One region of the Kluyvera chengduensis genome, then DNA from elsewhere that is predicted to be linked to it. Evidence: predicted binding sites of a transcription regulator. Region 1 holds the regulator's gene; each other region holds the start of a gene.

Region 1 (3,287 bases):
ATGCTCCCTTCGCGGCGTAGAGAAGAATAGTTTTTTGATTTACCGCGAATACACAGTCTGTTTACGACTGCATGGGGGCCAATTTAAACGCTTATAACGTTTTAAAGCAACACGGGATCGCAAAACCAGATGATTATATTGATAGTGAAAAAATAGGCAGACGTATTAACTGGATTTAAGAAAAACATCCGGCTAATCATGCGAACAAAAAATAATCAGACGTTCGTAAATCACGCGGGGTTTACTTGACTGCAAAGCAAACAGACCAACCGAGGCTGGTCTGTGGAAAGTTAAGCTGACAAGCGCCAAATTACTCGCTGTTTCTGGCAATTAAACGTTCCGGCAGCAGGAAACTGAAACACGAACCTTTGCCGAGCTCGCTGGTAATATCCAGTCGGCTATCGTGATGATTAACCGCATGTTTAACAATTGCCAGCCCCAAACCGCTGCCGCCGGTCTGCCGTGAACGCGCCTTATCCACGCGATAAAAACGCTCGGTCAGCCTTGGCAGATGCTCAGGTGAAATGCCCGGCCCATTGTCCTCCACGCTGAACAGTGCGCCGTGCGGCGCATGCTGCCAGCGCACCGTAATCAGCGTGCCTTCCGGCGTATGGTTCACCGCATTGTAGACCAGGTTCGACATCGCGCTACGTAGCTGATCCTCATTGCCCAACACTTTTAACGTCTCATCAATGTCAAAATGGAACTGATGCTTATGCTGGCTGAGCGTTTGCGCCTCGCGTTCTACCACCCGCAGCATCATCGGCACATCAATTTTTTCATTGAGCGCCAGCGTCGGTGAGGCTTCAATTTTAGAGAGCGTCAGTAGCTGTCGAACCAGCCCTTCCATCCGCTGCGTCTGCTCACGCATGGTGTGCAGCGCTTTTTCACGCACGTTTCCTTCCAGCACCTGCTCCTGCATCATCTCCAGGTAGCCCTGCAACACGGTTAACGGCGTACGCAGTTCATGGCTAACATTGGCAAAGAAGTTGCGTCGAGCGCCTTCCAACTGGTGCATCTGCGTAACATCGCGCGCCACCATTAACAGCTGGCGGTCGGTGTAGGGCATGACGCGTATCTCCAGATGGCGACCGCTGTTCAGCACCAGATGCAGTGGCTTTAAGAACTCGCGTTTTTTGAGGTGTTGGGTAAATTCGGGGTAGCGCAGCAGGTTAAGGATGTTTTGCCCGCTATCGTCGGGCCAGCGAAGCCCCAGCAGCTGCTGGGCCAGGCCATTACACCAGAAAATAGCGCCCTCTTCGGTAGTGAGCACCACCGCATCCGGCAGCGACTCCGCGCCGCTGCGAAAACGTTTAATCAGATTACCCAGTTCGCGGCGACGTTTTTTATTACGCAGCTGCATCTGGTTGAGCCCGTACAGCAAGGGCTCCCAGCTGCCGCGTCCCGGCGGAGGGGTCATACTTCTGTCGACCCAAAGCCACCAGGAAAGGCGCAGTAAATTCCAGAAATGCCAGATAAGCAGCCCGGTCACCGCCGCCAGTAAAAACCACGGCAGATAACCAAAAATCAGTCCCAGTATCACGGCCGGGAGACAGCATAACATCAGCTCCAGCACCAGCCTTTTCCATGACAGCCGTTCCAGCACGCGTCACACTCCTGTCAAAATTTAGAAACGGGCGGAAAAACGATAACCCGTGCCGCGAACGGTTTGCACCATGCGGTCATGACCACTGTGTTCCAGCGCTTTACGCAGACGGCGGATATGCACATCGACGGTACGGTCTTCGACATAGACGTTAGTGCCCCAAACGTGGTTCAGCAGCTGTTCGCGGCTGTACACGCGCTCCGGATGCGTCATAAAGAAGTGCAACAGCTTAAATTCGGTTGGGCCCATATCCAGCGGGTTTTCACCGGTCATCACGCGATGAGAGGTCGGGTCAAGGCTCAGCCCCTGCATCTCAATGACCTCTTCCACCGCCATTGGCGAAATGCGGCGCATCACCGCTTTAATGCGGGCAACCAGCTCTTTTGGCGAGAAGGGTTTGGTAATGTAATCGTCAGCGCCGGTTTCCAGGCCACGTACGCGGTCTTCTTCTTCACCGCGAGCGGTGAGCATCACCACCGGAATGTCACGCGTCAGCGCTTCACGTTTGATATGCTTAATAAATTGCAGTCCCGAACCGCCCGGTAACATCCAGTCGAGCAGAATAAGGTCGGGCCAGGGTTCATTCAGTTTACTGACAGCGGTGTCGTAGTCTTCAGCTTCTACCGGCTGGAAACCATTTTGTTCCAGTACGAAGCAGACCATCTCGCGGATTGGCGCTTCATCTTCAACGACCAGAATACGTCTTGCCATTATTTGCCCTGTTTTTAGACATCAGTATTATATACGGCGTCATTATGCGTCAGATTTATGACAGATTTATGAAAAACATGACCGTTAGATGATCGCGGTTTACCGTTTATGACACTGCCGAAACGCGCTCATCGACCTCAACGTAGGCTGATGTTTATAATCAACTTTACGCCACTTCTCACGGAACCGCTATGCGCATCATCCACACATCGGACTGGCACCTCGGCCAGAACTTCTACAGCAAGAGCCGCGCGGCTGAACATGAGGCTTTCCTGCACTGGCTGCTCGCAACCGCCGAAACCGAACGGGTCGATGCCATTATTGTGGCGGGCGATATCTTCGATACCGGCTCGCCGCCGAGCTACGCGCGTGAGCTGTACAACCGATTTGTGGTTAATCTGCAACAAACTGGCTGCCATCTGGTGGTGCTGGCAGGCAACCATGACTCTGTGGCAACCCTGAATGAATCCCGCGATATCCTCTCATTTCTGAATACCACGGTGATCGCCAGCGCGGGCCATGAACCCTTTATCCTGAACCACCGCGACGGCACGCCCGGCGCGGTATTCTGCCCGGTGCCGTTCCTGCGCCCGCGCGACATTATTACCAGCCAGGCGGGGCTTTCCGGCAGCGAAAAAGTCCAGCAGGTACTGGCGAGCATTACCGATTACTACCAGCAGCAGTACCAGCAGGCCTGCGAACTGCGCGGCGACGCCACGCTGCCGATTATTGCCAGCGGCCATCTGACCACCGTCGGCGCCAGCAAAAGTGATGCGGTACGCGACATTTATATTGGCACACTGGATGCTTTCCCGGCACAAAACTTCCCACCGGCGGACTACATCGCGCTGGGCCACATCCACCGGGCGCAGAAAATCGGCGGCAGCGAGCATATCCGTTACAGCGGTTCGCCTATCGCCCTCAGCTTTGATGAAACCGGCAAAGCCAAAAGCGTCAATCTGGTGAGCTT
Region 2 (3,287 bases), on a different contig from region 1:
CTGGAGCGCTTTCGGCGTCAGTGCCTGAACATCCGGCTCAACGATTGATGCCGCCGATTTTGACTTACCGCGACCTTTGGCTCTGGTTTTCGCCAGCCCCTCGCCCATCGCCAGAATATCGACAACGTCTTTCACCAGCCCCTGCGGCACAATGCCGTGCTCTTCGTTGTAACGCTGCTGCTTCTCGCGACGGCGTTCCGTTTCGCCAATCGCTTTCGCCATCGACGGGGTAATTTTATCGCCGTAGAGAATCGCTTTACCGTTGATGTTACGCGCCGCACGACCGATGGTCTGAATCAGCGAACGCTCGGAGCGCAGGAAGCCCTCTTTATCGGCGTCCAGAATCGCCACCAGCGAGACTTCCGGCATGTCGAGACCTTCTCGCAGCAAGTTGATCCCCACCAGCACGTCAAACTCGCCCAGACGCAGGTCGCGGATGATTTCCATACGCTCTACGGTGTCGATGTCAGAGTGCAGGTAGCGAACGCGTTCACCGTGCTCTTCCAGATATTCCGTTAAGTCTTCTGCCATACGCTTGGTGAGCGTCGTCACCAGCACGCGCTCGTTAATCACCGAACGCTTGCGAATTTCCGACAACAGGTCATCAACCTGTGTACCAACAGGACGGACTTCAATCAGCGGGTCGAGCAGCCCGGTTGGACGCACTACCTGGTCAATCACATCACCGCCGGATTTTTCCAGCTCGTAATTGCCCGGCGTCGCCGAGACGTAAATAGTCTGCGGTGCCAGCGCTTCAAACTCTTCAAATTTCAGCGGACGGTTGTCGAGCGCCGACGGCAGGCGGAAGCCATATTCCACCAGTGTCTCTTTACGCGCGCGGTCGCCGCGATACATGCCGCCAATCTGCGGAATAGTGACGTGGGATTCATCAATCACCAGCAGGCCATCCGCCGGCAGGTAGTCGAACAGCGTCGGCGGCGGCTCGCCAGGCCCGCGCCCGGAGAGGAAGCGCGAGTAGTTTTCGATACCGGAGCAGTAGCCCAGCTCGTTCATCATTTCGAGGTCAAACTGGGTACGCTGGCTCAGACGCTGCTCTTCCAGCATTTTGTTGTTGGCCAGCAGCACTTTGCGGCGGTCTGCCAGCTCGTCTTTGATCTCTTCCATCGCCTGCACGATGCGTTCGCGTGGCGTCACGTAGTGCGATTTCGGGTAGATAGTAAAGCGCTGGATGGTCGAATCAACGTGGCCAGTCAGCGGGTCAAACAGCGAGAGGCGTTCCACCTCTTCGTCAAACAACTCCACGCGCAGCGCCAGGTCATCAGATTCCGCCGGGAAAATATCGATAACCTCACCGCGCACGCGGAAGGTCGCACGCTGGAACGCCTGATCGTTACGGGTGTACTGTAATTCCGCCAGACGGCGCAGAATGGCGCGCTGGTCGATGATCATGCCCACCGTCAGGTGCAGCATCATTTTGAGGTACAGATCGGGGTCACCCAAACCATAGATAGCGGACACCGAGGCCACGACCACTACGTCGCGGCGCTCAAGCAGCGCTTTGGTGGCGGACAGGCGCATCTGTTCGATATGTTCGTTCACCGAAGCATCTTTTTCGATGAAAGTATCCGAACTCGGAACGTACGCTTCCGGCTGATAATAGTCGTAGTAGGAGACGAAGTACTCCACCGCATTCTCCGGGAAGAACGCCTTCATCTCACCATAAAGCTGGGCGGCCAGCGTTTTGTTCGGCGCCAGCACCATCGTTGGGCGCTGAAGGTCAGCAATGACGTTGGCGACGGTAAAGGTTTTCCCCGACCCGGTCACGCCCAGAAGCGTCTGGTGCGCCAGGCCGTCTTCCAGCCCCTCTTTCAGGCGTGAAATGGCAGCAGGCTGGTCGCCTGAAGGACTAAACGCAGAATGCAATTTGAAGGGTTTACTCATGGATAACGCTACCTGATGACGGATGGGCCGGGCTGGAGATTAATTCTACTCGTCACCTGCCGAATTGCCAATAAAAAATACTGGATATAAAAACAGTAATCACTTATCGTATTTCGTCTATTCGGGGCAATAACCAGCGCCAGCGGCTGAAATTTATTCTCTGACAAGATAAAACACCAGCCAGATAAGGTTATCCCCAGAATTTTTTCTCTTTTAACATTTGTCAATATACGTCATGAAAGTTTTATGGCAATCTGCAGCACTTTTTATTACGCCATTGCTTTTATTTATCTTATTGATAATAAAAGAAAACAACTAAAAGCCGCGTTTCGCACCAATTCAGGCGCAGGCCGCATGTTCTCTCGTTTACCGCAGGTTTTCTAACTCTAATACACAGGGTTATCCACAGGAATAGTGGATAACTACCTCTAGCCCCTATCCCCCGGCACCCGGCGATTTGCGCAACAACGTGTCAACGTGAATGAAAAAAAATATTTTATCCCCGATTTTGATATTAATCAGCGAAAAAGCACGCCCATTTTGTTCATCAAAACAGGCGATTTCCTTACGTAATCTGCGGGTTAGCGCTTACGAATGAAGAGGGTTAACGAAGAAATGGACATGCCAGAAAAGTGCTTAAAGTACGCTCAGGTCGAGGTATTGCCCCAGCAACGGTGAATCCACGGCTTCACCGAGCCATGGAATTTCACCCAGCATCGGAGCGGGAATCATTCGCTGAAGCGTACTGAGGTATTCGGCATGACGACGACCCGGAGGGGTCACATCATTGGCAATCCAGCCTGCCAGCCGCAGCCCCGCTTGCTGCACCGCCTGCGCGGTGAGCACCGCGTGATTGATACAACCAAGCTTCACGCCCACCACCAAAATCACCGGTAGCTGCTCCATTTTGACCCAGTCCGCCAGGGTCAACGTCGGGGAGAGTGGCGTAAACCAGCCTCCCGCCCCCTCAACCAGTACCCAATCCGCTTCCGCTTCCAGCGCGCGTAAACCGGCAGACAGTACGCCAGCCTCAATAGGCCGCTGTTCGTCGGCGCTAACAATATGCGGAGACGTAGGTTCAGCGAAGGTATACGGATTCACCTGCTCGTAGCGTAACGGCAGCACACTGTTGCGCTGTAGCGCCAGCGCGTCGCTGTTGCGCAAACCGTCGTCGGTCATTTCACTGCCGGATGCCACAGGCTTATAGCCAGCCGTACGGTGCCCCAGAAGACGTGCTGCCTGTAACAGCGCGGTGCTGGCAACGGTTTTACCGACTTCAGTATCGGTGCCGGTTACATAGAAGCGTTCAGTCACGCGAGATAACTCCTGTAAAAAGATGGTAAGTCAGCGGGAATGCCCCCGCCTGAGACGGCCACGCCAGCTGA
Region 3 (3,287 bases), on a different contig from region 1:
CGCAAACAGGATAAGCCCCAGCTCCATCAGCGCAGAGACATGCAGACCCGACTCCGCTTCAGCGAATTCGTTCGCCAGCGCGGAGGTAATGCTGTTGCCCGGCATATACAGCGAAACGCTGTCGAGCTGGTAGGTGTTACCGATGATAAAGGTCACCGCCATGGTTTCACCCAGCGCGCGGCCCAGGCCGAGCATCACGCCGCCTATGACCCCGTTTTTGGTGAACGGCAGAACGATACGCCAGATAACTTCCCAGGTGGTGCAGCCGATGCCGTAGGCCGACTCTTTCATCATCACCGGAGTTTGTTCAAACACATCACGCATTACGGCGGAGATATACGGGATTATCATGATGGCGAGAATAACCCCTGCCGCCAGGATACCGATACCAAACGCCGGGCCGGAGAACAACGCACCGACAAACGGGATGTTAGAAAGGATATTGCCGACGGGCTCCTGGAAGTAGGTCGCGAACAGCGGAGCAAAGATAAACAGGCCCCACATACCGTAAACAATGCTGGGAATCGCCGCCAGCAGTTCAATCGCGATACCTAATGGGCGTTTGAGCCAGTTAGGTGCCAGTTCAGTCAGGAAGAGTGCGATACCGAAGCTCACCGGAACGGCGATCAGCAGCGCGATAAAGGAGGTCACGAGCGTACCGTAAATGGGTACCAGCGCACCGTAGATATCGTTAGGCGCATCCCACTCTTTGGTCCACAGGAAGGCGAAGCCGAACTTCTCCATACTTGGCCATGAAGAGATGATAAGAGAGACGATAATCCCGCCCAACATCAATAGCACAATCAGCGCAGCCAGTCTTACCAGCGCGCTGAATATCATGTCACCCTTTTTACCCGGAGGGTTAAAAGCAGGCTTAGTTGCAGCCATAAATCACTCTTTCCAGTTTAAAATCCGCCACGACATTTACACGTTGCCCGGCGTTTCCGCCGGGCTACCGTAATCAGTACAGCGCTTTACCGCTGCTGTCTTTTACGTTGGTCTTCCATGCAGCACGAACCTGCTCAACCACGCTCTCTGGCAGAGTGGCGTAATCAAGCTCGTTAGCCTGTTTGCCGCCGTTTTTGTACGCCCAGTCAAAGAACTTCAGCACTTCAGCACCTTGCTCAGGTTTCTTCTGCTCTTTGTGTACCAGGATGAAGGTGGTAGAGGTAATCGGCCACGCGTTGTCACCTTTCTGGTTAGTCAGGTCCTGCGCGAAGGATTTGCTCCAATCAACGCCTTTAGCGGCGTTAGCAAAGTTATCTTCAGTTGGGCTAACCGGCTTGCCATCAGCAGAAATCAGTTTGGTGTAAGCCAGGTTGTTCTGCTTAGCGTAAGCATATTCAACGTAGCCGATGGAACCTGGCAGACGCTGTACGAATGCAGCGATACCGTCGTTACCTTTACCGCCCAGGCCGGTCGGCCAGTTTACGGTAGAGCCCGCGCCAATTTTGGATTTCCACTCTTCGTTCACTTTAGACAGGTAGCTGGTGAACACGAAGGAGGTACCGGAACCATCAGCACGACGCACAACGGCGATGTTCTGAGAAGGCAGCTTAACGCCTGGGTTCAGTTTGGTGATGGCTTCATCATCCCACTTCTTGATTTTACCCAGGTAGATGTCACCCAGGGTTTTACCGTCAAGCACCAGCTCGCCGGATTTCAGGCCAGGGATGTTAACAGCCAGAACCACACCGCCGATTACGGTCGGGAACTGGAACAGGCCTTCCTGAGCCAGTTTGTCGTCAGACAACGGCGCATCTGATGCGCCGAAATCAACGGTGTTAGCAGTAATTTGTTTTACGCCACCGGAGGAGCCGATACCCTGGTAGTTTACTTTGCTACCGGTCTCTTTCTGATAGGTATCTGCCCATTTGGCATACACTGGCGCCGGGAAGGTTGCACCAGCACCCGTCAGGCTTGCTGCTGCGAATGCAGAGAAAGCGCTCATCGATAAGGTCGCGGCGACAACAGTTGCGACAGTGGTACGCATAACTTTCATAATGTCTCCTGCAAGAATCCGTAAATGATTGTTTAGTGGCTACGAGGAGCAAAATAGGACAAACAGGTGACAGTTATATGTAAGGTTTATTACAGTTTAATGACAACGAAAACCATGCGAAAAACAATATTATTAAACCACTATAAATCAGCGAGTTATAAAAATAATTTACAATGAAATTACAGTGAAATTTTCTTTTTATGACAACCCAAAAATCATGCTTTATGACAGTTTATGAAGATAAAAAAAATCCGGCTGCGCCTGAGGGCAGAGCCGGATCGTTTTGACTAAACGTACTTATTCGACGGTAACCGACTTCGCGAGGTTACGCGGCTGATCCACATCGGTGCCTTTGATCAGCGCCACATGGTAAGCCAACAACTGCAGCGGCACGGTGTAGAAGATAGGTGCAATCACCTCTTCCACATGCGGCATCTCGATGATGTGCATGTTGTCGCTGTTACTGAACGCCGCATCACGATCGGCAAACACATACAGCTCACCGCCGCGCGCGCGTACCTCTTCAATGTTGGACTTCAGTTTTTCTAGCAGTTCGTTATTCGGCGCGACCACGATAACCGGCATATCTGCGTCGATAAGCGCCAGCGGGCCGTGCTTCAGCTCGCCTGCGGCATACGCTTCCGCATGAATGTAGGAGATCTCTTTGAGCTTCAGCGCACCTTCCAGCGCGATCGGGTACTGATCGCCACGGCCAAGGAACAGCGCGTGATGCTTGTCAGAGAAATCTTCTGCCAGCGCTTCAATGCGTTTGTCCTGCGACAGCATCTGCTCAATGCGGCTTGGCAGTGCCTGCAGCGCATGAACAATCTCATGCTCTACGGACGCATCAGCTCCTTTCAGGCGCGCCATCTTCGCCACCAACATCAGCAGAACCGTCAACTGAGTGGTAAACGCTTTGGTGGACGCCACGCCAATTTCCGCCCCGGCGTTGGTCATAATCGCCAGATCGGACTCACGCACCAGCGACGAACCGGCGACGTTACAAATCGCCAGCGAGCCCAGATAACCCAGCTCTTTGGTGAGGCGCAGGCCAGCCAGCGTGTCGGCGGTTTCGCCAGACTGCGACAGGGTGATGACCAGGCTGTTCGGACGCACGGCCGATTTGCGATAGCGGAACTCCGAGGCAATTTCGACGTCGCACGGCATGCCAGCCAGTGATTCAAACCAGTAGCGCGCGACCATCCCGGAGTTATAGGAGGTGCCGCAGGCGATAATCTGGATATGCTCAACACGAGATAGCAGCGCGTCGGCCTGTGGGCCCAGC

What was found. The regulator PhoB, encoded in region 1, activates phosphate uptake and scavenging genes when phosphate is short. The targets are predictions, from matches to a motif close to CTGTCATAAAACTGNCNNAT.
Region 2: a site for PhoB is predicted at 2,136-2,155, ahead of uvrB (excinuclease ABC subunit UvrB). Genes of this name have one in related genera too.
Region 3: a site for PhoB is predicted at 2,078-2,097, ahead of pstS (phosphate ABC transporter substrate-binding protein PstS). Genes of this name have one in related genera too.

What each region holds. Positions count from the first base shown of each region.
Region 1 covers NZ_JBIQOI010000009.1:133,089-136,375, forward strand. Annotated here, with positions in the region: gene phoR (phosphate regulon sensor histidine kinase PhoR) at 311-1,606, opposite strand; gene phoB (phosphate response regulator transcription factor PhoB) at 1,628-2,317, opposite strand; gene sbcD (exonuclease subunit SbcD) at 2,509-3,287, shown strand, end outside.
Region 2 covers NZ_JBIQOI010000002.1:909,361-912,647, forward strand. Annotated here, with positions in the region: gene uvrB (excinuclease ABC subunit UvrB) at 1-1,902, opposite strand, end outside; gene bioD (dethiobiotin synthase) at 2,539-3,216, opposite strand; gene bioC (malonyl-ACP O-methyltransferase BioC) at 3,209-3,287, opposite strand, start outside.
Region 3 covers NZ_JBIQOI010000003.1:306,206-309,492, forward strand. Annotated here, with positions in the region: gene pstC (phosphate ABC transporter permease PstC) at 1-888, opposite strand, end outside; gene pstS (phosphate ABC transporter substrate-binding protein PstS) at 962-2,002, opposite strand; gene glmS (glutamine--fructose-6-phosphate transaminase (isomerizing)) at 2,300-3,287, opposite strand, start outside.